2 linked regions of the Filimonas effusa genome follow. The protein of the gene in region 1 interacts with the protein of each later gene in a pairwise test. Links are inferred from orthologs where the notes say so. Each region holds a gene or a part of one and is shown on either strand. Other genes may lie near its edges.

Region 1 (15,992 bases):
CTTAATAAGGCAGGCGCTGTAAAAGGAAGGGCAATAGCATCTATTCCGCTGCGAAGCCTGGAACGTACAGTAAGAGCAGATACCTGGATTAAAGAAGCGGAATTGTTCTTTGATAATAACCAGGTGCTGCAGGTAAAGATAACAGAGCGTGAGCCGCTGGCAAGGGTGTTTACGCTTCAGGGGCAATCGTTTTACATCGACAGCAGTGGAACCAGGCTTCCTTTAAGCGACAGGCTTACGGCACGGGTTCCGGTGTTCACCTCCTTTCCAGGTAACAAGGGAAGGCTGTCTGCTCCTGATAGCGCCGTGTTAAAGGATATCAAGCTGCTGGCGACGACGATAGCAGCGCATCCTTTCTGGATGGAGCTGATATCACAGGTAGACATAACGCCGCAACGCACCTATCAGCTGATACCGCAACTGGGTAACCAGGTGATAGAACTGGGGCCGGCAACGGATGTAGAAACAAAATTGAATAAGCTCTATAGTTTTTATAAACAGGTATGGGCAAAAAATGGATTTGAAAAATATGAAAAGGTAGATGTACAATACGAGGGGCAGATAGTTGCCGTAAGAAAGGGGGAGGGTAAACCGGTGATAGACTCGGCAACGGCGATGCAGGAATTAACGAACAGTATCATTATGGCAGGAGGAATACCTGCAGCAGATACAATGAAAAAACCGGCAGTAGTAACAACGCCGCCTCCGGCGCCTAAAACGGCTCAGCAGCCGAAACCAGGCACGGCGGTGAACAGGCAGACACCTAAACCCAAACCGGCAGCGCCACCCCAAAAAGGTGGCAAGCCTAAAAAACAACCAAGGGCAGTAATGCCTGCGAGACATTAAAAAGGAGACAACAACTATTTCTTGATAAACAACAACAAACAACTAAAACACGTATCTATGAACCCGAATGAAGCGCCTATCATAGTGGGACTGGACATAGGCACAACTAAGATTGCTGCTATTGCCGGGCGAAAAAATGAATATGGCAAGCTCGAGATATTGGGCTTTGGCCGCGCCAACAGCAGTGGCGTACAACATGGCCAGGTACTCAATATCGACCAGACGATCAAAGCTATTCAACAGGCTTTGACAAACTGTTATGAGAGCAACCCCGACCTGGAGATCAACGAGGTGTACGTGGGTATTGCCGGACATCATATTAAAAGCCTGCAAACGCGCGGAGATATTGTTCGCCAGGACTCTGAAACAGAGATCGAACGTTGGGAAATTGATCAGCTGATCGATAACCAGCGCAAAACTTTTATTCCTGCCGGTGATCAGATCATTGATGTGATCCCACAGGATTTTCATGTCGACAACTTTCAGAACATTAAACACCCGGTAGGTTATAACGGTGTGAAGGTGGGAGCTAACTTCCATATCATCACCGGCGACAGGAACGCCATCCGTAATATCAACCGGTCTGTGGAAAGAAGTGGTCTTAAAACAAAAGACCTGGTGCTGCAGCCCCTCGCTTCAGCTTCTGCAGTTATGAGCGAAGTTGATATGGAGGCAGGTGTAGCCATCCTCGACATTGGAGGCGGAACCTCTGATCTGGCTGTTTTTTACGAAGGCATCCTGAAACATACAGCGGTGATCCCTTTTGGTGGTGAGAACATCACCAACGATATCCGCATGGGACTGGGTGTGCTGAAGAGCCAGGCAGAAGCCATGAAAGTACAGTTCGGCAGCGCCTTGTCTGATGAAGCAAAAGCAAATGCATTCATCACCATTCCCGGGTTAAAAGGCATGCCGGCTAAAGAGATAAGCGTTAAAAACCTGGCTAATATTATCCAGGCCAGAATGAGCGAAATACTGGACTTTGTTACCTATCACCTGAAGCAGGTAGGATTGGACAGTCGTTCTTTAAACGGTGGTATCATTTTAACAGGTGGTGGCTCCCAGCTGAAGCATCTCATCCAGTTAACAGAATATGTTACCGGGCTGAATGCGCGCATGGGCTTACCAAATGAGCATCTTGCAGTGAACCACATCGATGAACTCAAGAAACCCATGTATGCTACCTGTATCGGTCTTATCCTTAAAGGATACAGCGATTACGAGCATAAGAAAAAAGAATTTGACAACCGCTTTAAAAAAGTGGATGTACCCGAAAGCCTGAAAAAAGAAGAAGTGGCAGAAACTATTGCTGTAGCTGCCGCTGCTGAAACTGTTGACATGAAGAAACGCAGGGGACTTAACTTCTGGGATAAATTCAAAGATGGTATCATCGATTTGTTTAAAGAAGAGGGGGACCATGAAATCCGATAATCATTCTGAACGTTTAATACTTACTAATCCAAATACAAAATTCCGACTATGATACACTTTGATCTGCCAAAGCAAAAGTCGTCCATCATCAAAGTACTTGGTGTTGGCGGCGGAGGAAGTAATGCCGTGAACTACATGTTCGCGCAGGACATCGAGGGTGTTGATTTCATTATCTGTAATACAGATGCCAAGGCACTCGAACAAAGCGCAATTCCAAATAAAATCCAGCTCGGGCCCCATCTTACACAGGGGCTTGGTGCAGGTGCCAACCCTGAAGTGGGCAAGCAGGCGACTGAAGAATCGCTGGAAGAAATAAAACGCATCCTGGAGGTGAATACCAAAATGGCATTCATTTGCGCAGGTATGGGTGGCGGTACCGGTACCGGTGGTGCACCTATCATTGCACAGATCTGCCGCGAGCTGGGTATCCTTACGGTTGGTATTGTTACCACACCTTTCGGATTCGAAGGCCCCCGCAGGCAGCAACAGGCCGAATTGGGTATCAAACAGCTGGAACCATATGTAGATACATTGCTGGTGATCAGCAATGATAAACTGAGGATGCAGTACGGCAACCTGAAAATGAAAGAAGCATTTGGCAAGGCTGATAACGTATTGGCCACAGCTGCCAAATGTATCACTGATATCATCAATAGCCGTGGTCATATCATCGTTGACTTCGCCGACGTTTGCACGGTAATGAAGAATGGTGGTGTTGCCATCCTGGGTAGTGCCTTCGTAGAAGGTGAAGACAGGGCGCAGCGTGCTATTGAAGAAGCGCTAAGCTCTCCATTGCTAAATGATAATGATATCAGGGGCGCCAAATGGATCCTCATCAATATCAACAGCGCCGAAGGTGAACATGAGTGTACCATGGACGAGCTTGAAGTGATCAATACCCATCTGCGTATGCAGGCCGGTGAGAACACCGACGTGATTGTAGGTATGGGCTATGATAATGACCTGGACCGCAAAATAGGTATCACACTTATTGCTACAGGTTTCGAACATAAAGATCCTTTTGAAAGGAGGCCTGCTGTTGCACAACAGGTTGCCCCAAAAGAAGAGAAGATCATTATGACGCTGGATATTGACGGTGCAGAGAAAAAGCCAACCGCTCAATCACAGCAGTCACTTCCTTTTGAAGAAAAAGATCCTTTTGCTCCCCGCCTGGCCGATACCACTATGCCGCCGGTGATTGTAGAACAAAAGCCCGAAGAGATCGCGCCCCTGCCACAACCATCGGCAGATGGCGTATACCGCTTTGAGCTGTCTACCGACATTACTGCCGAAGTAAAGCCACTTCCGCAGGCGCCGGCACAGCCTGAAGAGCCGACGATGCAATACGTGGAAAAACCCGTAAGCAATGTCTTTACCGGCTTTCTGAGCAAACCTGCCAATATTTACTCCGAGCAGCAACGTGCCGCCCAGCAGCCGCCCGTACAGCAACAACAGCCTGTACAGCAGCAACCGGTAGCGCCGCAGCCAGTACAGCAGCCTTATCAGCCTGTAATGCCTCAGGCGCCTGCGCCACAGCAACCGGTTCAGCAGCAGCCAATGCCACACCAGCATACGTCGCCGCAGCCTCCCGCACAGCAACCGCCGGTGCAGCAGCCTTTTGCCCAGCAACAGCCTGCCCAGCCCGATCCGCACGCCGAAGAAGGTAATGAATTTCAGCTGGTGATCAAAGAAGACAGTGCGCCTGTACAGCCAACAGCGGCTATCACCACCTTCGACATTCATGACGATGAAGAAGACCAGAAAAGAAGAGCAGCAGAGCGTATTCAAAAGCTCCGCCAGCTTTCTTTCAATATGAATACTTCTGATCCGAACAATGAGTTTGAATCTGTTCCTGCCTATATCAGGCGGAACATGGACCTGTTCGGCAATACACTTACTTCAGTAGAAAACTTTTATAGTAAATACACTGTAAAAACCGATGATAATAACGAAACGAAAATATCATCACTGAATACGTTTCTGGACGGAAAAAAACCAGATTAATCAGTACCCTTGAGATCGTGTTTTTTAGTTGTTGTTCCCTCCCGTTTTGCCGGGAGGGATTTTTTTTATAACATTACCCCCAATCATTTGTTGTAATGGAAAAGCTAAGTATGCCTACTGTATTAATTACAGGCGGAACGGGCACTGTTGGTAAGAGATTAACGACCATGCTCGTTGCCAAAGGTTACCAGGTAATTGTTCTTACCCGTAACGTCGCAGCACAAAAACCCCGCACGGGCGTTTCCTATAAAGAATGGAACCTGGAAACAGGTTATATAGATCCTTCTGCCGTAGCAGAAGCCGATCATATCATTCACCTCGCAGGTGCGGGTGTGGCAGACAGCAAGTGGACCGAAAAGCGTAAAGCTGAAATTGTAAAAAGCCGTACAGAAAGCAGCGCCTTGTTGGTAAAAGCAGCCCGCCAATCTTCATCCCGTCTCAAAACGGTGGTCAGCGCTTCCGCCATTGGCTGGTATGCTGCCGACAAGCAACGCGTTCAAACAGAAGGATTTGAAGAAAACCTTCCCCCCGCACCGGGCTTCCTGGGCGAAACCTGTAAACTATGGGAAGAAAGTGTAGCGCCTTTTGCCGAAATGGGAAAACGACTGGTAATACTTCGTACCGGCCTGGTGCTTAGCAACGATGGTGGTGTAATTGCTGAATTTAAAAAGCCGCTGAAGTTTGGAATCGCTACCATTATGGGTTCAGGAGAACAGGTGATGAGCTGGATCCATATCGGGGACCTTTGCCGCATGTACATCTATGCGTTGGAGAACGAACAGTTGGCTGGTCCTTATAACGCCGTAGCGCCATCTCCTGCTAGCAGTAAAGCAGTGGTGCTGGCCCTGGCGAAACAATTAAGAAATAAAAGCTTCATAGCAGTACACGTTCCGGCCTTTGTTCTGAAAGCGATGCTGGGAGAAATGAGTATTGAAGTGCTCAAAAGCGCCACCATCAGCGCCGCGAAAATAAAAGCAGCAGGCTTTCTCTTTCTATACCCCTCGCTGGTGCCTGCATTGGAAGAGCTGGATAGCGAAGAATAAAAAAGCCGGAGAAAAAATAACTCCGGCTTTTTTATATTCTATAGGTCCACTGTTTCGAATCGCTTTTTTACAACAAACACATACAGTGCGAGGTATATAAATGCTGCAATCAGTAGATACAAAGTGTCCTGGTATTTGAACATCTGGCTTGTAATAACTTTTAAGAATGGAAATGGTATCAGGTTGCTCACCGACCGCAGTGGCAGGAAGTCCCCTGCATCGGGCAAGCCAGTTTTGATGAAGAGCCATTGCACTAAACGTTCCAGTACAGAGATGTACAGGAACAATATGCCGATAGTGATACCCGACCGTTTGAATAATACCGACATCAGCAATGCAACACTGCCATAGCTAAGTGCCTGGATGAAAAAATACAACAGGTATTCGGCCTTGTCGAAGCTGAAGGAGGCATTGCCTTCTGCAAAGCCAAATATCAAGACGGTAATAGCTACGATAATAGTGCTGGCCAGCGCTATTACAACCACATCGGCGATCTTTGCTATCACAAACTCGGTGCGGCTTAAACCGTCGATGACATTCTGACGATGGGTCTTGAAATTGAATTCATTGGTTGTTAATATCACAATGAGTAAACAAGGAATAAACAACATAAAGCCGCTTAGCCACGAAACGGTATGCCATACATCGGGAAAGCGGAAGGGAGGAGCGCCCAGTAACATGGCAGCAGCAGCATCCATGCCTTTAGTACCTGGTTTTGCGACTTGAAATTCATGCACAATAGAATTAAGTCCCACAACACTTATCACAAATAACCCGGCAAGTATCCAGAAGGTGCGGTAATTCTTTACTTTAAGCCATTCTATTTTTAACAGTTGCCACATATGATCAGGAGTTGGTAAGTTCAAAGAATTTGGTTTCCAGGCTTTTCCTCTTTAGCTGGAGCTGGTTTAAAACCACCCCCTGTGAAAAGCAATGTTGGTTAATAGCTTCCAGGTTGGCAGTGCCAATAGGATAGAGCAGCTGTAATGTACCATCCTGCTGTTTTATGTTGTATCCACCTGGTAACAGCCTCAATGCGGCTTCCAGCGCGGAAAGGTTCGAAGCGCCTGTTACTACGATGTCTTCGTTTACGAGTACTTCGTTAACATGCCCCGCAGTTAACAGCTTTCCTTTTTTCAGGATGGCCACATGGGTACATACTTTTTCCACTTCATCGAGCAGGTGACTGGCCATGATAATGGTTTTGCCTCCGCCTGCCAGCTGCATAATGAGTTGGCGGATCTCGGCAATACCTACCGGGTCAAGTCCATTGGTAGGCTCGTCAAGAACAAGTATTTCAGGATCGCCAAGTAAGGCCGCGCCAATAGCCAGCCGCTGTTTCATTCCCAATGAAAAGGTGCTGAATTTGCTGTTCCTGCGTTCATACAGGCCTACCTGCTGAAGTACCGCGTCTATGCGGTCATATCCCGCTCCTTTTATTTCAGCAGCAATGCGCAGGTTGTGTACTGCCGATAAATAATGATAGAAGTTGGGCGTTTCCAACAATGTACCTATCTGTTTGCGTACCGCTGACGAAGATGTTTGCCCCAGGAAACTATAAGTACCTGAAGATGCTTTCAGTACATCTGTTACAATACCCAGTAAGGTTGTCTTGCCGCTTCCGTTAGGGCCCAGGATGCCAAAAACACTGCCGCCGGGGACAGTGAATGAAACATCGTTCAGCGCCTGCACAGAACCATAAAATTTGGTGATGCCTTGTAAGGCGAGAATATCAGCCATAAGTTGATTTGCCGGTTTTAAACGTATTATGGCTAACAATATACAATACAATGAGGGTAATTACCAGAATGAAAAAGGACCAACGGCATTTATGACTGCCTGTTGGTCCCAAATATTTTGAAGCCTATGCAAAACAGGGTAACCCCAAACGCATTACAAAGCGATCTGTCTCTCCGTCATCATCCGCCGCAGATTTATCAAACCGTAGCGCATACGTCCCAATGCAGTGTTGATACTACAATTGGTAGTTGCTGCAATTTCCTTGAAACTCATGTCTCCAAAATGGCGTAATACAATTACTTCTCTCTGTTCTTCCGGTAACTCCTGCAGCATCCGGTGCACACGATCATGGCTTTGCTGCCTGATGATCTTTTGCTCCTGGTTATCATCCGAAACCAACAGCCATTCAAATACATCATTGTTGTCGCTGTCTACAATAGCAGGTAAACGCCTGATCTTGCGGAAATAGTCCACACACAGGTTATGCGCTATCCGCATAGCCCATGGAAGAAACTTTCCTTCCTCGTTATAACGTTTGCCGCGTATGGTATCGATGATGCGGATAAATGTTTCCTGGAAAAGATCTTCTGCCAGGTATTTGTCCTTTACCAGGTACAAAATCGAACTGAACAGTTTATCTTTATAACGTGTGATCAATGCTTCAAAAGCATATTTATCACCTTCATGAAAAGCATGAATAAGTTGCGTGTCAGTATATTGATTGAACCTTCTCATAACGGGGGCCTTTTGGGTTATGACCTGCGTTTTTTAATAATATAAAAAATATCGTGCCTGAGTAAAGGTTCTATCTATACGCAAATGAGGTTTAATTGTGAATGCAATGTGAATTTACAATATACACACAAGTTAGCTGCATGGAAAATGTAAAAGATTTGTGAAGAAATTTGAACAAAAAGGCATTGTTTTGGTGGCAGTTTATATAAATAGTTTAAATAAACGGAATGGAAGCGAATCGTACAGCGGCAGAAAAAAAGAAAAAACAACAAAAAACAACAGATAATACACCAGCTCCACAGGATGCAATTCTGGTAAAAGGCGCTCGTATTCATAATCTTAAGGATGTAACGGTTTCTTTCCCGAGGAACCGTTTTATTGTGGTAACGGGCGTATCGGGCAGCGGTAAGTCTTCTCTTACCATCGATACCCTGTTTGCCGAAGGGCAGCGTAGGTATGCAGAAAGCCTTAGCGCCTACGCCCGTCAGTTCATGTCGCGCATGGCAAAACCCGACGTGGATTATATCAAAGGGCTTTGTCCGGCCATCGCCATTGAACAAAAGGTGATCACCCGTACCCCCAGGAGTACGGTGGGCAGTATGACCGAAATTTATGACTACCTGCGCCTGCTTTTTGCACGTGTTGGTAAAACCATTTCCCCGGTATCGGGTCGCGAAGTGAAGAAAGACGATGTTACCGATGTGGTAAATGCTATCGTTAACCTTCCCGAAGGCTACCGCGTGGTTATCCTGGTTTCGTTTAAACAGCATGCCAACCGCGATGTGCGCGAAGAACTGAATATTCTTTTGCAGAAAGGTTTTAGCCGTATGTACCTGCGCCATCCCGGTGAAGCCGGCGAGCCGCTGCGTATCGAAGACCTGCTGGAGATGGATGAAAAAGAACTGATGGCAAAACTGGCAGGTGCAAAAGCGCCAAAAGGAAAAACTGCGAAGGCAAAGAATACAGCATTGCCCCTGTACCTGCTTATCGACAGGATTGTCATTAAACCTTTCGAAGAAGACGATCAGCACCGTTTATCCGATTCCATCAATACCGCCTTCTATGAAGGGGAGGGTGAAGTATATGTTGAGGTGAACGGCACCGAAATGGTACACTTCAGCAACAAGTTTGAGCTGGATGATATGACCTTTGAAGAGCCGGTACCCAATCTCTTTTCTTTTAATAACCCTTATGGCGCCTGCCCTACCTGTGAAGGTTTTGGACAGGTATTGGGGATCGATGAAGAACTGGTGATCCCCGACAGAAGATTAAGTGTATACGAAGGCGCCGTAGCTCCATGGAAGGGAGAAAAGTTAGGCTGGTGGCGCGACCAGTTTGTTAAAGGTGCCAGGCTGATCGATTTTCCTATTCATAAACCCATTGCAGATCTTTCGGCAGAACAGTATAAGCTGTTATGGTCGGGTAAAAGCAATGTTTATGGTATCCGCGACTTCTTTAAAGAAGTAGAGCAAAACCTTTATAAAGTACAATACAGGGTATTGTTGAGCCGTTACCGCGGACGCACTTCGTGCCCGGACTGCGAAGGCTCGAGACTTCGCAAAGAAGCGCTTTATATTAAGGTTGGAGGAAAGCATATAGGAGAGCTCTGTAACTGGCAGGTACGTGATCTTAAAGCGTGGTTTGCAGCGCTTGACCTGACAGAGCACGAACAGCAGATCGCAAAAAGAATACTGCTCGAAGTAAACCAGCGCTTACAAACGCTTATCGATGTTGGCCTGGGTTATCTTACGCTAAGCCGTCTCGCCAACTCACTCAGCGGGGGAGAAAGCCAGCGTATACAGTTAACGCGCAGCCTGGGCAGTAACCTTACAAATTCGTTATATATTCTCGATGAGCCGTCAATAGGTTTGCATTCAAGAGATACCGAACGCCTGATCGCTGTGTTGAAGCAATTGCGCGAATTAGGCAATACCGTGGTGGTAGTGGAACATGACGACATGATGATGCGCCAGGCAGATCATATCATTGATATGGGACCCCTGGCTTCGCACCTGGGCGGCGAAGTTGTAGCTGTAGGTAATTACGACGAGCTTACCGCAAACCCTAAAAGTTTAACAGGAAGATATCTGAAAGGAGAACTGAAAATAGAACCACCTAAATCTGTACGCAAATGGAAGCAAAGTATTGTGGTGGAAGGCGCGCGTCAGAATAACCTGAAAGATATCACGGTTGAATTCCCGCTGAATGTATTATGCGTGGTAACCGGTGTAAGCGGAAGCGGCAAAACAACGTTGGTAAAACAGATCCTTTATCCCGCATTGAAAAAGATGAAGGGCGAGCCCGCAGATAAAGTAGGTTTCCATAAAGCTATCACCGGCGCTACCGATACTATCAGCCAGATAGAATTGGTAGATCAGAACCCCATTGGTAAATCGTCCAGAAGTAACCCTGTAACCTATATCAAAGCCTACGATGATATCCGTGAGTTATATGCCAAACAACCAATGTCTAAAGTGCGTGGCTTCCAGCCGAAACACTTTTCATTTAACGTAGATGGCGGACGTTGCGATGCCTGTAAAGGGGAAGGCGAACAAGTGGTAGAAATGCAGTTTCTTGCCGATGTGCATCTTACCTGTGAAGTATGCGGTGGCAAAAAATTCAAAGAGGAAGTACTCGAAGTCACTTATAAAGACAAGAGCATTTACGATGTGCTTGAAATGAGTGTAGATGAATCGTTGGAATTCTTCAAAGACGAGAAGTCTATCAGCAAAGCCATCCAGCCATTGCAGGATGTAGGTTTGGGCTACATTAAACTGGGCCAGAGCAGTGATACGCTTAGTGGCGGTGAAGCGCAAAGGGTAAAACTTGCCAGTTTTCTTGGTAAGGGGAAAGCACAGGGGCAAATACTTTTCATCTTCGATGAGCCTACTACCGGTCTTCATTTCCATGATATCAAGAAACTGCTGGCTTCCTTCCAGGCGCTTATTGAACAGGGACATTCGCTGCTTGTAATAGAACACAATACCGATGTTATAAAATGTGCCGACTGGCTGATAGATCTTGGCCCCGAAGCCGGTGATGCCGGTGGTACACTTGTATTTGCCGGTGTTCCGCAGGAATTGAAAAAAGTAAAGGCCAGCCATACAGGAAAATTTCTGTAGAGCAGCCGTACATAATAAAACGAAGAGGTTGTATTTGTGATACAACCTCTTTCTTCAGGCAAAGCCTTTCCCGTTTTCCTCAAACATCAATCAAACATCATGGGCTTGCTTAAGCTGCCTGGTCACGTAGTGCCTTGATCCTGTCATGGGAGGCACGTAAAGTTTGTTGCTGGCTGGCGAGTTCTGTCTTTAATGCACCTGAAATATCGTCCGATTCCAGGGCTGTTCTGTATGCTTTTTGTGCTGCGTCTTCGCCGCCTTCGCAACTGGCCAGAACGGCATGGCGCGTATGACCTGTAAAAAAGGCTTTAACGTCCATCCATGCCCGGTAAATTTTACCGCTGGCTGTGGTATCGGTATCTATACTACCGCCTGCAGACTGAACATTTGAGATCAGTGAGGCCTTTATACTTTCACTTTCGCTGATAAGATCAGCAAACAGGGGCTTTAAATCTGAATCTTCAGGTTTAAGTTCTTCGATGGCTTTGGTGTAACCTGTAATACGATCGTTATGGATCTGGATCAGGTCGTTTAAGACTTCAATAGTAAAATCATTAACTACTGTTGTTGATGTGTTCATAGTATACATTTTTAGTAAGGAATAATGGATGCTGCATTGCTGTTCATCCATTTTTATCTTCTACTGCTATTCCTTAAAATTCCATGCCATTCATCTTCCGCCTGCCCACTATGCCTGCCGGCTGCCGCCACGGAAAAATCTTCCGCATTTTGGGAAAAAAATAAGCCATGCAATTTGCATGGCCTGGTATCTTGGTTCAAAAGATCTGTTTATACGCCTACCTCAGCCTATCCACACTCCTGATCAGTTTATCATCCCTGTAAATACCCCTGATAGCAAGTACCAGGAACAGCGGAACAATAAAAGTAAATACAGCGGTAAGTGCAAAGTTGCCCCCTGGTTTGAACAAAGCAACTTCCTTAAAGTACAGTACAATATTGGCAACGGCAAGAACTGTTGTAGCAACAGTAAGCCATAACTGGCGCTTCCTGTCTTTGTAAAAAAAGATCATGAGCAGGGAAGCAATTCCAACTGCTACAGTAAGAATAGTGAGCAACAGGTTATCGCGACCTGTAAGTGCAACATAGGCTTCTCCCGTTTCTGTTACTTTCACGCCACTATAGAAAGAGAATTTCAACGAAAGAAAAGCACAGGCCGAAGCTACCAGCAGCCAGATTGTTTGTATGCGTTGTATCATAGTTTACTTACGGTTTATAATCCAGGAACAGCTGCCCATATTATATTGTTCGCAATAAATGCAGGCAGTTGTTCCTATAGTATAATAAAAAATAAAAAAGCACTATTCTTCTGCCATCAATGCTATCCCATTTCAGGATACAGCTCAAACTGACCCATAAACGAATTCACTTCAGCTTTCACCTTCGCGATCAATGCAGCGTCATCAGCATTCATCAGTACATTGTCGATAGCGTTAACAACAAACTGCATATGCTCTTCTTTCATACCACGGGTAGTGATAGCGGCTACGCCGAAACGGATACCACTGGTAACGAAAGCACTTTTGTCGTCATAAGGCACCATGTTCTTGTTGGCAGTGATATCGGCCTGAACCAGCACCTGTTCCGCTTTTTTACCGCTGATGTTCTTGTTACGGAGGTCAATCAGCATCAGGTGGTTATCAGTACCGCCGCTTACAATCTCGTAACCTTTGTCGGTAAACGCTTTAGACATTGCCTGTGCGTTTTTCACGATCTGCTGTGCGTACTGTGTGTACTCGTCGCTGAGGATTTCGCCGAAAGCGATAGCCTTAGCGGCAATCACATGTTCCAGCGGACCGCCCTGGATACCCGGGAATACCGCCAGGTCGAGCAGGTTGCTCATCATGCGGATATTGCCTTTGTTGTCGGTTAATCCAAAAGGATTTTCAAAATCCTTACGCATCATGATAATACCACCACGAGGGCCGCGAAGCGTTTTGTGGGTAGTAGAAGTTACGATATGACAATGATCGAAAGGATCTTTCAATATTTTTTTGGCGATCAGGCCGGCCGGGTGGGCAATATCAGCCATCACCAGGGCGCCAACCTCATCGGCAACCTTGCGGATCCGGGCATAATCCCAGTCGCGGCTATAGGCGCTCGCGCCGCAGATGATGAGTTTGGGTTTTATTTCGCGGGCTTTCGCTTCCAGCATTTCATAGTCAACCAGCCCATCTTCACGCTTAACGCCGTAGAAATGAGGATTATATAATTTACCGCTATAGTTAACGGCCGATCCATGGGTGAGGTGACCGCCCATGCTCAGGTCGAGGCCTAAAATATTATCGCCGGGTTGTAAAATGGCCAGGGCAACAGCAGCATTAGCCTGCGCTCCACTATGAGGCTGTACGTTCGCGTACGCTATATCGAAGATCTGTTTCAGGCGGTCTATTGCCAGTTGTTCCGTCTGGTCTACAATTTCGCATCCGCCATAATAACGGCGGCCGGGATAACCTTCCGCATATTTATTGGTCATAACATTTCCCATGGCCTGCATTACCTGCAAACTGGTAAAGTTTTCGGAGGCAATAAGTTCAATACCATGACGCTGGCGTTCCAGCTCTTTACGGATCAGATCGAAGACTAGGGTATCCCTTTGCATGTGAAGCTAATTTTGGCGCAAAAATAGACTGAATTTCCACAAAACTTGGCGGGAATCAGGATTTTCCTATTTTCACGCCTTCTTAACGAGCAAGAGATAGATCATTCATGAAAGCAATAATCCCTGTAGCAGGTGCAGGGGCCAAATTACGCCCCCACACTTATACTCAGCCTAAAGCGTTGATTCCTATAGCAGGAAAAACAATTCTGAGCTTCATCGTAGACCAGCTTCACGACGCTGGCATCAATGAATTTATCTTTATTATAGGCTACCTCGGCGATAAAATCCAGGAATATGTACAACAAACATATCCTCATCTCCAATGTCATTTCGTTCAGCAGAACGAAAGACAGGGTACCGGGCACGCCGTGGAACTTACCCGTAACATTGTTGGCGAAGATGAAGTTTTTGTAGCACTCGGTGATACTATCTGCGAATACGACGTTAAAGAGGTCATAGAAAGCCCCTACAGCATGCTGGGCGTTAAAAAAGTGGACGACCCCCGCAGTTTTGGCGTAGCCGAAATTGACCCGGAAGGTTTTATCGAGCATGTGGTAGAAAAACCCGCCATCCCCAAAAGCAATATGGCCCTGGTAGGCCTCTATAAGATCAGGGAAACACAGTTCCTGTACGATTGCCTGCATCACCTGTTTGCACAGGATATCCGCAGTTACGGCGAGTATAACTTAACCGATGCACTTGACTGCATGATTAAAAGAGGGGCAAAATTCCGCTCCTTTAAAGTGAAGAACTGGTTCGACTGCGGTAAAAAAGAAACCTTGCTGGAAAGTAATGCCACCTTACTTAAAAAATTCGGCGGCCAGGTGCACGAGTCAGTACTGTCAGAAAATTCTATTATTATCCCTCCCGTAAGTATAGGTCCAGGTACAGTACTTAAAAACGCGATCATTGGCCCCCATGTTGCCATAGGAGCCAATACTACCGTTCAGTATTCTATTGTCCGCGACAGCATCATTGGTTCTTACACCAATTTGTTCGAGGTAGTGGTCGACAATTCCCTGCTGGGAAGCGATGCCAGCGTAAAAGGCCTGAGCCGAAGCCTGAACATTGGAGACAATACTGAAATAGACTTCGGTTAAACTTTCTTGAAACCCCATTTGAGCATCTCGGCCCAGGTGATCTTTTTGCCGTACATAAGTATGCCCGTACGGTAAATTTTACCGGCCAGCCAGGTGGTGAACAAAAATCCAACTACCAGCGACAGCATACTTAACGCCAGTTGCCAGTAAGGCACCGTTCCCGGAACACCGTAGGCAATCCTTGCCATCATAACAATAGGGGAACTGAAGGGAATAATGCTGGCCCATACCGCTACAGGGCTATCCGGTGAATTGATCGCCGTGGTCATGATAATGAACGAAAATATGATGGGCATGGTAATGGGCATGGTTAAACTCTGCGAGTTTTGTATATCTTCTACTGCGCTGCCTGCTGCAGCAAACAGGGCAGCATAAAATAAATAACCACCCAGGAAGTAAAACACAAAGCAACCAATCACCAGCGGCCAGTTCACAATGCCGAATACATGTTGAATGTTATAGATCTTTTCCGCCATGGCGCTGGTTTGTCCACCCATAGCCATCCCGCCATTCTGTTGCATGGCCTGCACCTGCTGCATGGTTTCCGGGGCAATCAGGTATTGCGCCCCGCTATATAAAATGATAATAAGCACTACCCATAACAAGAACTGTGTAAGCCCTACGGCCCCAATACCAATTATTTTTCCCATCATCAGCTGAAAAGGCCGCACACTGCTGATAACCACTTCGGCAATCCTGTTGGTTTTTTCTTCCATCACCCCACGCATCAGCATTACACCATAAATGAACATGGTAAGATAAATGAGGAAACCGCTTGCATAACCTATAATATAGGCCAGTTGCCCGCTGCTCTCAGAAGCACTGGAACCTTTTTCCTGGTACGACTTTAACGCCGCAAACCGCGATTCTTTATGTATCGAGTCCAAAGCTGCCCGGTGAACGCCTGCCAGCTCCAGCATATGATCTTCTATCGCGCCATTGATCTTATCCTCTATCGCTCCTTCAGCCGCTATGCCAATACTCTTTTTGGAACGCAGGATATAGTTTGATTTGGAGGTGCCTTCAAACTTTGGTATCATAAGTATGGCCGAGTAACCACGTGCCAGGTAATTACTGGTATCAACACCCTGCGGAAATTCGAATGTGAGCTTACTGCTGTTCGTCAGATGATCCTTAAAGAAACCATTGCTATCAGACACAGCGATCCGCTGGTTTTCCTGGCCTTTCATCGAAAGAAAGACCGAACCCCCAATAAGCAATACAAATAGCAAAGGTGTTAGTATGGTAGTAAGTAAAAAGGTCTTGTTCTTTACCCTGCTCAGGTATTCTCTCTGTATAATTAAAAGCGTCTTATTCATAAAGGCTGAAATTGGAGGATTAGGATGCTACA
Region 2 (16,035 bases), on another replicon or contig:
TACGGCGCCGGCGCCTATCTGCCTGATATAGGCATAATAAATAGCGGCCGAATAATCGCTGAAAGTATGCGTTGCCGCATCCCAGCCACCTTTGCCGCCGCTAACCGCAACATTGGCAAGATAACCCAGCTTCACCTGCTGTGCTGCAATGACGTCTGCAGGCACCAGTGAGGCCAGCAATGGAATGGCCGCAAGCCACGCAAAAACACCGCCTGCTACCAGTACGCCGCCAATCTTGGGACCAATGATATAACCCACCCCCAGGTACTCGGGAGTGATTTCTCCACTCACCCTTGCAGAAGGGAAAAACTTATTGGCCTGCTTCGTCATGTAATAAGGCGCTTCTGCTATCACATGAAAGATCTTTTGCAGAATAGCGTAAACAAAGGCAAAACCAAGGCCCCAGAACGCAGTCTTGGCAAAATCACCGCCTTTTTCACCGGCAATGAGCACATCGCCGCAGGCAGTGCCTTCAGGGTAAGGCAAGGTATGATGCTCCTTAACAATAAGCGCCTTCCGCAGCGGTATCATCATAAGAGTGCCAAGAATGCCCCCGAAAATGGCCAGCGTAAGAATGGTCATATAATTAAAGAACTGCTCCCCCCCGCCGTCGGTAAGGAACAGGAACCCCGGTAATGTAAATACAACGCCCGCAGCAATACTTTCACCCGCAGATCCCGTTGTTTGTATAATATTATTCTCGAGAATAGTGGTATTCAGAAAACGGCGCCCCAGCGTAATCGCAATTACCGCAATAGGAATAGAAGCCGATACCGTCAAACCAGCTTTAAGCGCCAGGTACACAGTGGCCGCACCAAAAATGATCCCGAAAATGCTGCCCATAAGTACAGCTTTCAGGGTAAATTCCTTCATTTTAGTATCAGGCGATACAAATGGCTGGAATGCTTTCTTTTCAGACATAGCGCAATAAGTTTAGTCTTTATCGAAGTGCATCATCTTCTGCAGCTTCTTGGTAATAAGGAACAATACCAGCGCCGCTACACCCGACATTACCACGAATAATATGAAAAAGTCGTAGGTGTTGGTCATTTCGTAACCAAGAAAACGTGTAGGCTTGCCATCGGGATATAATGAGCTTAAGATGCCGGCCAGCTTGTTCGCTACCGCATTGGCCAGGAACCATACCGCCATAAGCAATGAACCAAATTTCAAAGGCGCCAGCTTGTTAACCATGGAAAGACCAATGGGCGACAGGCAAAGCTCCCCGCAGGTATGTAAAGCATACATGCCCGTAAGCCATATCATCGACACCTTTGTGCCGGCAGGTATATCTTTTACCCCAAAAGCAATCCAGAGATAACCTATGGAAAGTAAGAGAAGACCAATCGCCATTTTGGTAGGAGAACCAGGCTCTCTTTTACCCATTTTAACCCAAAGCCATGCAAAAATAGGCGCAAAGCTTACCACGAAAACGGAGTTGAGCGACTGGAAGAAGCTGGCCGGAACTTCATTCATGGAAATGGACTGACCTTTGGCGGCAAGGTAAATAACACCACCTATGATGGCTACACCTGTAATGGATAATAAACCAAAGACAATGAACCTTAACGCCTTATCATATTCAGAGGCAAGGTTTTTACTGGCCTTTCTCAACAACTGCACAATGCCGAAAAGGCCTGCAGCCGCAACAATATAAACAATAGGAAGGCTGATATTTAAACCAAGACTTCTGTCGGTTTGCTCATCGGCAAAAAAGGTGAGCGAAGCGCCTGCCTGTTCAAAAGCGCTCCAGAAAAAGATCACAAAGAAAGCGGCAATGAAAATAACGCAGATCCGCTCTTTCTCAATTCTGCTAAGTGTTTTATCAGAGAAGATCATGAACGCAATAAGTATAACCGCAGCTAAAAGCAGGTAGGTCAGGTAACTAACAACCCTTGCTTCCAAATACAGTAAGCCTATCGTTAAAATAGAAAAACCTATCAGGCCGCCTACCATCACAATAGGCTTTAAAAAATTGGGATTGGCGCCCGCAGGTGTCAGACCCAATACTTTTTCCCTGTTGCCGGGTGCTGTAACATATTTGTTATGGAAGAATTTCTGAACCAGCACGCTGATGGTCATACCAATACCGGCTACCAGGAACGCCCACTTGAAATCTGCAGGGCTGCCAGTGTCTCCCAGTGTACCACATAAAATAGGACCTAAAGCGCCACCTACGTTAATCCCCATATAAAAAATGGTGTAAGCGGCATCAATTCTCCTGTCGCCTTTAGGATATAGCTGGCCAACCAGGGAAGATATATTGGGCTTGAAAAAACCGTTGCCCGCAATCATGAAACCCAGGCCCGAAAAGAAAAGCAGGGTCGATAAACCCGGAGCACTGGCATAAACTGAACCACAAAAGAACAGGATAAACTCCCCGATAGCCATTAAAATACCACCGGCAATGATAGATCTTTTGTTTCCCCAATACCGGTCGGCAACAAAGCCCCCGATTAACGGAGTGAGATAAACAAGACTGGTATAACTACCGTAAAGATTAGAGGCAAATGCTTTGTCGAACAGCAGCGCTTTGGTCATGAAGAGAATGAGAACAGCACGCATGCCATAGTAGTTAAACCTTTCCCACATCTCCGTTGCAAACAAAATATAGAGGCCTTTGGGGTGCCCTTTGGAGGCAGAAACATCATTCATTACTCGTTTCTTTTTTCTTTTACTAATTGGGGATTTTGCCTTTTGGGCGGCCCAAAATACAGATAAAATCAAAACCAGCCACAAAAACTGTCGAACGTTAGCGGCCATTCTACCTGCATTTCGCTCTAAAATTGATACTTTCGCCATTATAGATACCATATTCCAACAGCCTTAGCCCAGGCTTATATATAATAGTCAATAGTATAATATGAACATTTTAGTGATAGGATCAGGTGGCAGAGAGCATGCACTTGCCTGGAAATTACGTCAGAGCACCAATTGCGATAAACTTTATATAGCCCCCGGTAACGCCGGAACAGCCTCCTGCGGCATCAATGTAAAGATCGGCGTCAACGATTTTGCTGCTCAAAAGCAGTTCTGCCTCAGCAATGAGATCGGCCTGGTGATTGTTGGTCCCGAAGAACCGCTGGTAAAAGGTATCTACGACTATTTTACAAATGACCCTGCTTTACAACATATAAAGGTCTTCGGCCCTTCGGCCGAAGGAGCGCAGCTCGAAGGCAGCAAAGCCTTCTCTAAAAAATTCATGCAGCGTCACAACATTCCCACAGCAGCCTATGCCGAATTCACTGCCGATAATTTTGAAGAAGGAAAAAAATACCTGCGGCAGCACAGCTTACCCATTGTTTTAAAAGCCGACGGGTTGGCCGCAGGCAAAGGGGTGGTCATCAGTCAAACCCATGCAGAAGCCCTGGAAGCTTTTGAGGAAATGATCGTCAACAAACAGTTCGGCGACGCCTCTGCAAAAGTGGTGGTAGAAGAATTCCTGCAGGGAATTGAAGTAAGCGTATTTGCGATCACCAACGGCAGCCAGTATAAAATAATCGGCCACGCCAAAGATTATAAACGCATAGGAGAGGGCGACACCGGCCTCAATACCGGCGGTATGGGATGCGTAAGCCCCGTTCCGTTCATGGATGCCGCCTTTATGCAAAAGGTAGAACAAACCATTGTGGCGCCTACCATCAATGGCTTTAAACAGGAAGCTATCACCTATAAAGGCTTCGTATTCTTCGGCTTGATGAATGTGGCAGGTACACCATATGTGATCGAATACAACTGCCGCATGGGCGACCCCGAAACCGAAGTGGTAATGCCTTTGCTGCAAAACGACCTGGTAACATTACTGCTCGATACCTGCGATGGCAGGCTCGATCAGGTAGCGATAACTACCGATAGCCGTTACTGCGCTACCGTAATGGCAGTAAGCGGCGGTTATCCCGGCGATTATGAAAAAGGAAAGAAAATTACAATTAACGCCAACGGTACCGATCCGGAACAAACTATCGTCTTCCATGCCGGCACCACAGAAACGGAGAAAGGCGTAGTTACGAACGGCGGCCGCGTGCTGGCAGTAAGTTCTTATGGCGCAACCATGAGCGAAGCCGTCGCTGCCTCCCGTAAGGCACTCGAAGGCATTGATTTTGAAGGTATTTACTATAGGAAAGATATTGGCTTTGAATTTGAGTAACTCTTGCTAAATTGAGCGAATGAATCGCCCCCGAATACATCTGACATGGATTTTTTGCCTGCTGACTTGCTCTTTGGTAATAGCCCAGGATAGTGAATTTAAGCGCGACCTGGAAAAAGCCAAAGAAGAAATGAAGCTCAATGGCGTCGACGAACAGCCTGACTATAACAGAGCGATACGATTGCTGGAATCGGCCCTCGCCAAAAACGATAAATCCGCCGAAGCCTGGTATTTCTATGGTTATGCGCTCGATCGGCTGAACTCGGCCGATGGCGATGCCATGATCCGTCAGCAGCTGAAGCTGACAATCAAGTCCAGCGAGGCCTTCGAAAAGGCCATTGCCATCAGCAACGACGTCTACACCGGCGAGCTGCTGACGCTCGACCCGCATACCAAGATCCTGACAGTGTGGGGCTCCCAGGCTATCCGCTATGCCTACGACAATAAACCCGATTCTTCGTACTGGGCATTGAAACAAGCCAGTGAGCGTGGCGGCATCAATAGTACCGTACTGCAGTATTTCCGCCAGGTGCTCGAAGAATGCTCCCGCGACGCCTTTCTGTTCACCAACGGCGACATGTACCTCCACTATCTTAATTACCTGCAAACGATAGAAAAATACCGGACCGACGTGAACTGTGTCGACCTCAACCTCCTGAATGCCCGCTGGTATCCCGGATGGCTGGTGAAAAAGAACCGTTTGCCCGTTTCCATCGCACCGGCCGATCTCGAAAAACTCGATATCGTACGCTGGGATGTGAAAGTGGTGAACATACAGGATAAAAATCCCGCCCATTCCGATACAGGCATATCCTGGAAACTATGGCCTACCTATGGTAAAAAGTATATGCTGCGCGCCGACCGTATCCTGCTGAATGTGCTCCAGCAGAACGCCTTTAAAAAAGATGTCTTTTTCCCCGGCGACGTGCCCCCCGTAATGAGCCTTTTCCTTACCGACTATCTCGAATGTAACGGACTTACCAATAAACTTGTTACCGACAGCCTGACCACAGAGCTTTCAACATTGATAAAACGTCTTCGAAAGCTTAAATACATTCCCTCTTATCCCAAAACCTATTTAAATAACCGGGATAATATTCAGGTGCTGAATAATTATCGTTTCACCTACGCTACAGCTGTAAACCTGGCGATGAAAGAAGGGAAAATCGCTATAGCAAAGGATTTGGCGCAATCGGTACAACACAAGTACCCCGAAACAACACTGCCGTTTTTCACCGAAGAAACGCGTAAGTGGTTCCAGGAGCTCGAGAAAAAAACAGAAGAAAAAGCTAAATTGGAATAATATTTTCTCTGTTCGTTTATTTCAATCAAATTTGCAAACATTAATCACATACGGAATTCTTTGAGACATGGGAATGTTTAACTTTTTTACACAGGAAATAGCGATGGACTTGGGTACCGCCAATACCCTGATCATACATAATGAAGAGATTGTAGTGAACGAGCCTTCTATTGTTGCCTTAAACCGCAACAACCCGAAAGAAGTGCTTGCGGTGGGTAAAAAAGCGCTGATGATGCACGAGAAAACCCATGAAAGCATTCGTACCGTTCGCCCCCTGAAAGATGGTGTGATCGCCGACTTTAATGCTGCGGAATTAATGATCCGGGAAATGATCAAAATGATCTACCCCAAAAAACCATTGTTCCCCCCTAGCTGGCGTATGATGATTTGCATTCCCTCAAGCATTACCGAAGTAGAAAAAAGAGCCGTGCGCGACAGTGCCGAACAGGCCGGAGCAAAAGAGGTTTACCTCATCCACGAACCCATGGCCGCAGCCCTGGGTATTGGCATCGACGTAGAAGAACCCGTAGGTAACATGATCATCGATATCGGAGGTGGTACAACAGGTATTACCGTTATCGCCCTGGCAGGTATCGTATGTGACCAGAGTATCCGTATCGCCGGCGACGAATTTACTTCAGATATCATGGAGGCTTTACGCCGCTACCATAGCCTGCTCATCGGTGAAAGAACGGCCGAACAGATCAAAATACAGATAGGCGCCGCAATGAAGGACCTGGAAAATGCTCCCGACGACCTGCCTGTAAACGGACGTGACCTGGTAACAGGTATCCCCAAACAAATCATGGTAAGCTACCAGGAAGTGGCAGAAGCGCTGGATAAAAGTATTTTCAAAATAGAAGAAGCTATTCTGAAAGCACTTGAAACCACGCCGCCCGAGCTGGCAGCCGATATCTACCGTCGCGGTTTATACCTTACCGGTGGTGGCGCCCTGTTGCGCGGCCTCGATAAAAGACTGAGCCAGAAAATAAAACTGCCGGTGCATATTGCCGACGATCCGTTGAAAAGCGTTGTGCGCGGTACCGGTATTGCTCTTAAAAATTATCAGCGGTTTCCTTTTATCATGAGATAATTACCAGGCAATTCCTGGTTTTACCCGAATGCGTAATATTATTCTTTTCATCAGGCGCTTTTTTACGTTGGTGGTATTCTTTGTGCTGCAGGGAGTATGTATTGCCATTCTGGTAAACTACAATAAAACATACGAAGCCGTCTTTGCCAATGCAGCCAACGAACTCAGCGGCAGGGCCGATAAGCAGTATAATAATATAGAATACTTCTTTCACCTGAAGGAAACCAACAGGCAGCTGGCCGAAGAAAACGCCCGCCTGCGCAATAGCCTGCTTTCAAACTTCGATGGCCCCGGCAATAACAAGGTCCTCCAGATCGATACTACTTATAAAGATACGCTGGGCCGGGTAAGGCAGTTCAGCTGGCTGCCCGCCAAGGTGGTGAGTAACTCCCTGTCATCCGAAACCAATTACCTTACCCTCAACCGCGGCGCCAGCCAGGGTGTAACCAAAGATATGGCAGTGGTAGGGCCCGATGGTATCGTTGGTAAGGTGATCCTGGTGAGCAGTAACTATGCACGCGTCATGAGCCTCCTCAACAGAAACAGCAAAGTAAGCGCCATGCTCAAGAAAGGCTCTTACTCCGGTATCGTGGAATGGGATGGCGGAGATCCGCGCCACCTTATCCTCAGAAATATCCCCAAGAGCGCCCAGGTGAAACAAGGCGATACGGTATTAACCAGCAACCTGTCAGGAAACTTCCCGCCCGGCTTGATGGTCGGAACCGTTAGCAAGATCGAAAGCGAACAATCCAGCAATTTTTATACAATGAAAGTGCAAACAGCTACCAATTTCTTTACCCTGCAGTTTGCTTACCTTGTAGAAAACGAAACCTGGAAGGAACAAAAGGCATTGGAGGCACAAACACCTAAGAATCAATGAGTACACTGGTAAAAAATATTTTCAGGTTCATCCTGTTTATTCTTGTCCAGGCATATGTGCTGGATAAAGTGCCGCCTTTGCATCAGTTCGTAAAGCCTTATGTGTACTTCCTCTTCATCCTTTGGCTGCCGTTTAATATGCCAAGGCTCGCTTTAATGCTCGTGGCATTTGTATTTGGGCTTTGTATGGACTACTTCTCCGGCACTCCCGGCTTGCATGCTGCCCCCTGTGTACTTATCGCTTACCTGCGGCCTTTTTTACTCAACGTATTATTGCCACAGGAAAAAACAGAGATCAGCTATGGCGAACCCGGTATCAAAAGCCTGGGCTTTGCTCCCTATAGCGTATATATCGTATTACTCACCTTTGTACACCATACCTACCTCGTACTGATAGAATGGCTGCAGTTTGGTGATTTCCTGTTTTTTATGGGTAAGGTGGCGGCAACAACAGCGGTAAGCCTGCTGCTGATCTTTATCGCCGAGATGTTGTTTTATCGCAAAGCCCGTTTTAAAACAAATGCTGCTTAATTACTGCACAATATTTGAATATTTTTGTGTCATTATTAATCACCCATCTCTTTATCCGATACAACAATGCCGGTTTACAACCAGTCGCGTAGCAGAATAGTGCAGATCATCTTTGTCGTTGTGTTCCTTGTTATCATAGGGCAGTTGCTGCATTTGCAGATCTTTTCTTCCTCGTACCGTATGCAGGCCGAAAGTAATGCACGGTTCAGAAAAGTGATCTACCCCGACAGGGGCATTATCTACGACCGGAAACACAGGGCAGTACTTGAAAATACCATCATGTACGACCTCGTGGTAACGCCTGGCGAGATCCGTGGTACCGATACTTTTACCCTTTGCAAGATCCTGGGTATCGATACGGCAGAATTTAAAAAACGTATCGTTACCGCCATCATCAAAAATACTTCCTACAAGCCTAGCGTATTCGAACCGCTGTTAACACCCGAACTCTATGCGCGGCTGAACGAAAACATGTACAAGTTCCCGGGTTTTATCCTGTCCGACCGTCCCGTACGTGATTATCCCTTTGCCGCCGCAGCCAATATCCTGGGTTACCTGGGTGAGGTAGATACAGGCTTTTTACGCAGGCATAAAGACGAAGGATATGAAATGGGCGACTACGCCGGTATGACAGGCCTGGAACGTTCTTACGAAAAAGTGCTCATGGGTACACGTGGTATCAAATACCTCATCCGCGATAACCGCAGCCGTATCCAGGGTTCTTACGAAAACGGCGCTTACGATACTACAGCTATCGCCGGTAAAAGCCTGCACTCGAGCCTCGACGTAGAGCTGCAGCAGCTGGGCGAAAAACTCATGGGAAACAAGGTGGGCAGTATCGTAGCTATCGACCCCCGGACAGGTGGTATCCTTTGTATGGTTAGCAGCCCCACCTACGATCCCAATCTTTTAACAGGCAACCAGCGGCGCAAACACTTCTCCCAGTTATTCCGCGATCCCAGGCTGCCGCTCATCAACCGCGCAGTAACACTCCGTTACTCTCCGGGTTCTACCTTTAAAACGGTAGTGGGTATCATCGGTCTTACCGAAGGCGTTATAGATGAAAAGTTTTCTATTTCCTGTAGCGGCGCATTTTATGGCTGTGGAACCGGGCGCCCGAAATGTCTCGACCGTGGCACCTTCAATCTTACCAGCGCCATTGCACATAGCGATAACACCTATTTCGCCACCGTATTCAAACGCATAATAGATCAGCCCAGGTACGGAAGTGCAGATAGCGCTTTAAAGGTGTTTAATAAATACGCCTACTCCTTTGGCCTGGGTAATAAGCTGGGCATCGATATCCCTTACGAATCGGGTGGTAATATCCCTACCTCCAACTATTATAAAAAGATCTTCGGCCCTAAATGGGTATCCTGTAATATCATTTCAAACTCTATAGGCCAGGGCGAGGTGCAAACCACCATCACCCAGCTGGCGAATGTAATGGCATTCATCGCCAACAAAGGATGGTACTACACTCCACACCTCATCGATAGCATCGAAGGCGGTGATAAGTTCGATCTGCTGCGCGAGTATAAAGTAAAACACTACGGTAACCATATCCCCGATACGGTCTTTGAAGCGGTGCACAACGGTATGCAGGGCGTAATGGAATATGGTACCGGCTTTTACGCCCAGGTGCCTGGCGTAACAGTATGCGGTAAAACAGGTACCGTGGAAAACTATCTGAGCGGCGTGAAACAAAAAGACCACGCATTCTTTGGCGCTTTTGCCCCGCGCGATAATCCACGTATTGCAATCGCCGTACTGTGCGAAAACGCCGGCTTCGGCGCCTCTTCGGCAGCGCCTATCGCCAGCCTGATGATCGAAAAATACCTGAAAGATTCTATCGCAGGAAAAGAACGGAAAGACAAAGCGGAAAACATCGCCAAAATGAACCTCATTCCCGAACGTATGCGCAGGGCAATGGATAGCCTGTCCCGCATGGCAAGAATTAAAGACAGTATTGCCCAGGTAAAAGCCCAGAAGGCAATGAACGATACGCTGGTAATAGAAGAACAAACCGAAGTAGATTCCAGCAACAGCAATATCAGACAATACCGCATCGACGCTCCCCAGCAACCGGCCGGCAAAGACACCGGGAACAAACGGATCAGGCGAACACCGGCAGCAGTATTGCCCGACGAACAACGTAATAAACCTAAACCAACCTATCAACGCGTATAACCAATGACTCAGGACAATTCTATATCAAAAGGCGTAGACTGGCTGGTGGTATTATTATATGCTGTATTGGTGGCAATAGGTATCCTCTGCATCTTCATGGTAGAGTATCGCCAGGATACCAACGTATTAGCCGGCTTTTTATCTGGCAAAACCAACTACAGTAAACAACTGCTGTTTGCCGGCATCTGCGCATTGATGGTTGTGTTTGTGCTGTTAAGCGATAGCAAACTGTATACGGCTTTCGCCAATCTGATGTATGCCTTCGGTATACTGCTGATGCTGGCTACGTTTGTATTGGGTAAAAACATTAACGGTTCCAAAAGCTGGATCCCGCTGGGAGGTGGCTTTAACCTGCAGCCCGCAGAACTTTGTAAGATCTTTGCGGCGCTAGCATTATCAAAATATATATCGCGACAGGAAACTGACTTCTCCAAACCTACCTCACAGCTCATAGCAGCTGTCATTGCATTGGCGCCTGCCGCCTTATCCATCCTGCAGAACGAAACAGGCCTGGCGTTGGTGTATGCATCCTTCTTTATCGTTATGTTCCGTGAAGGGCTGCCTTCCTGGATTCTTATAGTTGGCGCCTCCTTCGGGGTGCTGGTTGTGGCAACACTTATCATGGAACCCAACCTGCTGGCCATCATCCTTACAGGTATTGCAGCTATTACCATCTATATCATGCGCAGGCAGGTAAAAAGAAATAACGGCCTGTTGATCGCAATAGTACTGATCTGGGGCGTCTGCGTTGGCGTACAACGTTTTGCAGTCCCTTACATCTTCAATAATGTATTCCACTGCTACCAGAGCACCCGTATCTACAGCATGGTGGGTAAAGAATACGACTGTAGCCAGAACAAAAGCGCCAACGAAGCATCTGCTGCCGATAAACCCGTAAAAAAACCGGACGATTACAACGTACGGCAAAGTAAAATAGCCATTGGCTCAGGCGGAATGGTAGGCCGCGGCTTCCTGAAAGGAACACAAACAAGGGGTAAATATGTGCCGGAACAGCATACCGACTTTATCTTTACCTCGCTGGGCGAAGCCTTTGGCTTTACAGGTTGCTTTCTCTTTCTCGGAATTTATATGCTGCTGCTCTTCCGGATCGTACGGATAGCAGAACGCCAACGAAGCACTTTCAGCAGGGTATATGCCTATAGCGTAGCCAGTATCCTGTTTTTTCATATCGCTATCAATGTTTGTATGACCATAGGTTTATTCCCTATCATAGGTATCCCGTTACCCCTGATCAGTTATGGCGGTTCATCGCTCCTGACTTTCACGATCCTGATATTCATTATGGTGCGGCTCGATGCAGACAGGCATATGGTGTTGAGATGATCTGGATTTTTTGACTTTTGAATTTTGTGTTTATGAAAGTTATTCCCTTGTCCGAAGGTTCGTTTACAGTAGACAAAACCAAAGTACTGGTTCCCTTTAACATGGATACCGATGATATCCAGAATAGGGCGGCAGGAAGCCTGCTGGTAGAAGTACAGCCCTTTGTCGTGATCACTGAAAAAGATATATTGCTCCTCGATGCCGGCCTTGGCTTTTCCGTAGAAGGAGAATTGCAGCTCATCAGGAACCTGCGTGAAAATGGTATCGAACCCGCTCAGATTACAAAAGTGCTCATGACGCACCTGCATAAAGACCATGCAGGCGGCGTTAGCTATCGCGATAAACTGGGCAACTATCATATCACGTTCCCCAATGCCACCTATTATATACAACAGCAAGAACTGGAGTATGCCTTCGAAACAGGCTTCCCGTCCTTTATGCCCGAAGAATTAGCGGTGCTCGAAAATAACCCGCAGGTGACCCTGCTGAATGGCGACGGCGAAATAGATGGCTATATCAGCTACCAGATCACTGGCGGACATAGCCCTTTTCACCAGGTGTATTGGATAAAAGAAGGTGGTGAAACTATTTTCTTTGGAGGCGACGATGCCCCCCAGCTGCAACAGATGAAAAGCCGCTTCGTAGCCAAATACGACTACGATGGAAAAAAATGTATGGAACTGCGTAAGCTATGGTGGGAAGAAGGTAATAAGGAACATTGGACTTTCCTGTTTTACCACGACGTGAAATCGGCAGTGTACAAACAGGCATAAAAAAAATAGGCCCGCCCTAGACAGAGCTGGCCGTTGCTAACCTATGAAAAACACCGAGTTTATTATCTGGTGATAAAATCGTTTTAGTATGTTCTGGGATTGGCTGGCTTTCTGAGCTTTTTACGGTTGTCCAGTTCCTTTTTCAGGATCTCCCTGAACCTTCTTTCCGCCAGGTAGGTTTTATTAACCCGCTCATCCGTTTTCAGCAGCCTTTTAAATTCCGGTTTGTATTTTTTCCTTACCCCTACAATCGCTTCCTCAAATGCCAACTCATCGTCTTTGTAGCTTTGCCTTGCCTTTTTCAGCTCAGCAAGGTACTCATTGTAAACCGGCCAGAACTTTTGCGCTTCCTCAGGATTCAAATTCAATTCTTTTGTGATAAAAGCGATTTTGATAGCTTCCGTTCGGTTGGCTCCCATTTCAGACTGCGCAGTGCAAAAATAGCCATGCAACAGTAAAAATGATATGAAAAAGAAATATTTTTTCATCTTTAATTCAAATTTATATCCCCTTTAATGGGCTTTCTCCTGGCTCCCAGTTGTCTTGCAAATAATCTGTGATCTCTTCTTCACTGATGTGTTTTATAGAACGTTGTATATCGGCTTCAACCGGACGGGTGGTAGAATTACGTAAATCGTAGACGGCCGGATGTGTATTAAGATAACCGGCTATTTCAGATTCACTTAGATCTGATACTCCTTTTTTTACATCTATACTATTGAAATTACCATAGTATTGGGAGGAGGATTGCTGGGCATTATCACCACTAAAAATAAAGGCGCCAAGTACCATGAAACCAGATAGCGCAGCAGCGGTTGCATACGGCATCCAGCGGCGCGTAACAGAACGGAGGGAAATAACTTTTGGTCTTTCCTTACCGCTGGCCTTGGTAAGTAACAGGGCAGGCAATTCTTCAAAATAGCCCTGTGGCACAGAATAGGTATGGCCGTTGCCTACCCTTGCCAGTAATGCATTGTCAATAAGAGCGTGGTCTTCAGCTGTTTCAACAGGGGAGGATATATTGCCTGGATTGGCTTTTAATTGGGCCAGTATGGCCGTAGGCAGGTCTTGAAAATAGTGGTCGGGAATGGTGTAAGTACCCTGTTGCGCATTTCGCTTGCCGGATTCCAGGAATATTGCGGACATAACTTCACTGCCAAGATTATCAAAGTAACCTTCAGGCACAGAATACACATTGTCATTCTTCACACTTTCCCATATGTCCCTTTCTTTGTTCATTAAGTCCATCTTATCACCTGGTTTGACTGGCGTATTCCCGAACGGTTTAATGATTCCTGATGAAGTCCTCTATTTTTTTAGCCGCATGATGATAGCTGGCCTTAAGTGCACCCTCACTTGTTTCCAGAACCCGGCTCATTTCCTCGTAAGGCATTTCATCAAAATAGCGTAAATTGAAAACAACACGTTGTTTTTCAGGTAATTGTTGAATGGCTAATTGCAGCTTCCACTCCAGTTTACTGCCGTCAAAATGTTTGTCCGCCAGTATTTTATTGCTCAACCCGCTTTCTACATCACTCAAACTGATAGCGGCCCTCTTTTTCTGCTGCTCTATAAAGGTAAGCGATTCATTCGTGGCAATACGGTAAAGCCATGTATATAACTGGCTGTCCTCCCGGAAGTTATCCAGGGCATTCCATACTTTGATGAACATATTCTGCACCACATCGTTCGCATCGTCATGGTCTACAACCATACGGCGGATGTGCCAGTAAAGCTTCTCCTGGTATTTTTTGATAATACCGGTAAATGCCCTCTCTTTTGTTTCCGGCTGCCTGAACATATGCAACAGCTCTTTATCATCCGGATGCATGCAGCTTGGTGTTTTTATGTGTTAATGAAACGGGGATCTTATCAGAATGAACAATGACAGGGAGCGTAAGCTGCCTGTCATTGTTAACACCCGGACAAATATTATTATTTCCCTTTACGTGCAAGTGCTTTTTCCGCAGCTGCAACAATATCAGGAGTATCTAAGCCATATTTTGCCAAAAGCTCAGTAGGCTTGCCACTTTCGCCGAAAGTATCTTTCGTTCCTACAAATTCAATAGGAATAGGCAGATGCTTAGCTGCTACATGGGCAATGCTGTCACCAAGACCGCCAAGAATATTATGCTCCTCGCAGGTAACCGCACAACGCGTTTTGGTAATGGATTTCAGGATCGCTTCTTCGTCAAGTGGTTTAATAGTGTGAATATTGATTAATTCCACGCTATATCCCTTTTCCTCCAGTATACGTCCTGCTTCAACAGCTTTCCATACCAGGTGGCCGCAGGCAAACAAAGTAATGTCGCTACCTTCATTCAGAACCTGGGCTTTGCCGATAACAAAGTCGCTGCCGTCTTCTTTGGTGATATTAGGCCATTTTGGACGTCCGAAACGGAGATACACAGGACCTTCGTACGAAGCAATCGCTTTGGTAGCCGCTTTGGTCTGGTTAAAATCGCAAGGTACAATAACCGTCATGCCAGGAAGCATTTTCATCATCCCTATATCTTCCAGTATCTGGTGGGTAGCACCGTCTTCACCCAGGGTTAAACCCGCGTGGCTGGCGCATATTTTTACGTTTTTGCCGCTATAGGCAACACTCTGGCGGATCTGGTCATAAACCCGGCCGGTGCTGAAGTTGGCGAAGGTAGTAGTGTAAGGGATCTTACCACCAATAGTAAGACCGGCAGCAATACCAATCATGTTGGCTTCTGCAATACCTACCTGTACATACCTTTCGGGAAATTCTTTGATAAATGGCGCAATCTTCATGGACCCGGCCAGATCAGCCGTGAGCACTACTACGTTAGGATTTTCTTTACCTATTTCATAAACACCTTCTCCAAAGCCACCCCTTGTTTCCTTTTCATTAAGAACCTGGATATCTTTTATCATGTTTTGTTGGTTTTGAGTGTGCCGTGCAAAGTAACGGCTTTTGCTAATTCAGCGCAGGATTTTGTTGTTTCATCAGCGCTTCGTCCTGTTGCACCTTTAATTCCCACTGCCATGCCGTATCCATCATCTGGTCCAGATCATAACGGATATCCCATTTAAGGGTATTTACTGCATAACTGTTGTTGGCATAAATAGCTACTACATCGCCAGGGCGGCGGGGAGCTATCTTATAATTGAGCTTTTGCCCGGTTACTTTTTCAAATGCCTTGATGGCTTCCAGTACCGTAACGCCATTGCCGGTTCCCAGGTTAAAGACCTCACAGTTGCTCTTCTGCCGTTTGTCTATCATGTATTGAATGGCCAGGGTATGCGCATGGGCAATATCGCACACATGTATAAAATCCCTTACACAACTGCCGTCACGTGTTTCATAATCGTCCCCGAATACCGTCATCTGGGGCAGTTTGCCGATAGCTGTCTGCGTAATCACAGGAACCAGGTTCAGCGGCTTGCCAAGCGGCAGCTCGCCGATAAAGGTGGAAGGATGTGCGCCTACAGGATTGAAATAACGAAGTAAAACTGCATTCTGGTTATAAGCACGCGCAAACTCCCTGATCACGCGCTCACCCATTTGTTTGGTTGCGCCATAAGGAGACTCTGCAGGCTTTTCGGGAGTTTGTTCGGTAACAGGAATGCTGTCAGGATTGCCATAAACGGTACACGACGAGGAGAATACAAAATTATCTATCCTGAACTCTTTTACACATTTCAGCAGGTTGATCAGCGAAAACATGTTGTTCTCGAAATAATCAAGAGGAACCTCCATCGATTCTCCCACCGCTTTAAAGGCCGCAAAATGAATCACGCCGGAGAT

The links.
Region 2: the proteins of ftsA (region 1) and ESB13_RS15575 interact in binary tests that used the Escherichia coli proteins (3 or more experiments, as listed by UniProt). The link is inferred for Filimonas effusa from one-to-one orthologs.

What each region holds. Positions count from the first base shown.
Region 1 is NZ_SDHZ01000004.1:109,218-125,209, forward strand. Bases 268-3,090 are described here. They hold ftsA (cell division protein FtsA), read left to right. Parts: upstream 268-903; coding sequence 904-2,277; downstream 2,278-3,090. Other genes in these bases: ESB13_RS20025 (cell division protein FtsQ/DivIB), read left to right, coding at 268-846; ftsZ (cell division protein FtsZ), read left to right, coding at 2,326-3,090. Also shown: more of ESB13_RS20025, read left to right, coding at 1-267; more of ftsZ, read left to right, coding at 3,091-4,281; ESB13_RS20040 (TIGR01777 family oxidoreductase), read left to right, coding at 4,377-5,324; ESB13_RS20045 (ABC transporter permease), read right to left, coding at 5,363-6,166; ESB13_RS20050 (ABC transporter ATP-binding protein), read right to left, coding at 6,171-7,064; ESB13_RS20055 (RNA polymerase sigma factor), read right to left, coding at 7,218-7,799; excinuclease ABC subunit UvrA, read left to right, coding at 8,027-10,921; ESB13_RS20065 (PA2169 family four-helix-bundle protein), read right to left, coding at 11,031-11,501; ESB13_RS20070 (DUF4293 domain-containing protein), read right to left, coding at 11,719-12,138; ESB13_RS20075 (serine hydroxymethyltransferase), read right to left, coding at 12,261-13,541; ESB13_RS20080 (sugar phosphate nucleotidyltransferase), read left to right, coding at 13,649-14,641; ESB13_RS20085 (ABC transporter permease), read right to left, coding at 14,638-15,960; ESB13_RS20090 (ABC transporter ATP-binding protein), read right to left, coding at 15,980-15,992. UniProt on the Escherichia coli protein: Essential cell division protein that assists in the assembly of the Z ring. May serve as the principal membrane anchor for the Z ring.
Region 2 is NZ_SDHZ01000002.1:1,049,754-1,065,788, reverse strand. What follows is about bases 4,665-7,530. They hold ESB13_RS15575 (rod shape-determining protein), read left to right. Parts: upstream 4,665-5,517; coding sequence 5,518-6,543; downstream 6,544-7,530. Other genes in these bases: ESB13_RS15565 (rod shape-determining protein MreD), read left to right, coding at 7,420-7,530; mreC (rod shape-determining protein MreC), read left to right, coding at 6,572-7,423; ESB13_RS15580 (tetratricopeptide repeat protein), read left to right, coding at 4,665-5,450. In the rest of the region: ESB13_RS15595 (OPT family oligopeptide transporter), read right to left, coding at 1-921; ESB13_RS15590 (peptide MFS transporter), read right to left, coding at 934-2,655; purD (phosphoribosylamine--glycine ligase), read left to right, coding at 2,864-4,147; more of ESB13_RS15580, read left to right, coding at 4,167-4,664; more of ESB13_RS15565, read left to right, coding at 7,531-7,953; mrdA (penicillin-binding protein 2), read left to right, coding at 8,020-10,143; rod shape-determining protein RodA, read left to right, coding at 10,147-11,487; ESB13_RS15550 (MBL fold metallo-hydrolase), read left to right, coding at 11,520-12,260; ESB13_RS15545 (hypothetical protein), read right to left, coding at 12,344-12,748; ESB13_RS15540 (hypothetical protein), read right to left, coding at 12,762-13,508; ESB13_RS15535 (RNA polymerase sigma factor), read right to left, coding at 13,546-14,091; ESB13_RS15530 (transketolase family protein), read right to left, coding at 14,196-15,161; UDP-glucose 4-epimerase GalE, read right to left, coding at 15,205-16,035. UniProt on the Escherichia coli protein: Forms membrane-associated dynamic filaments that are essential for cell shape determination. Acts by regulating cell wall synthesis and cell elongation, and thus cell shape.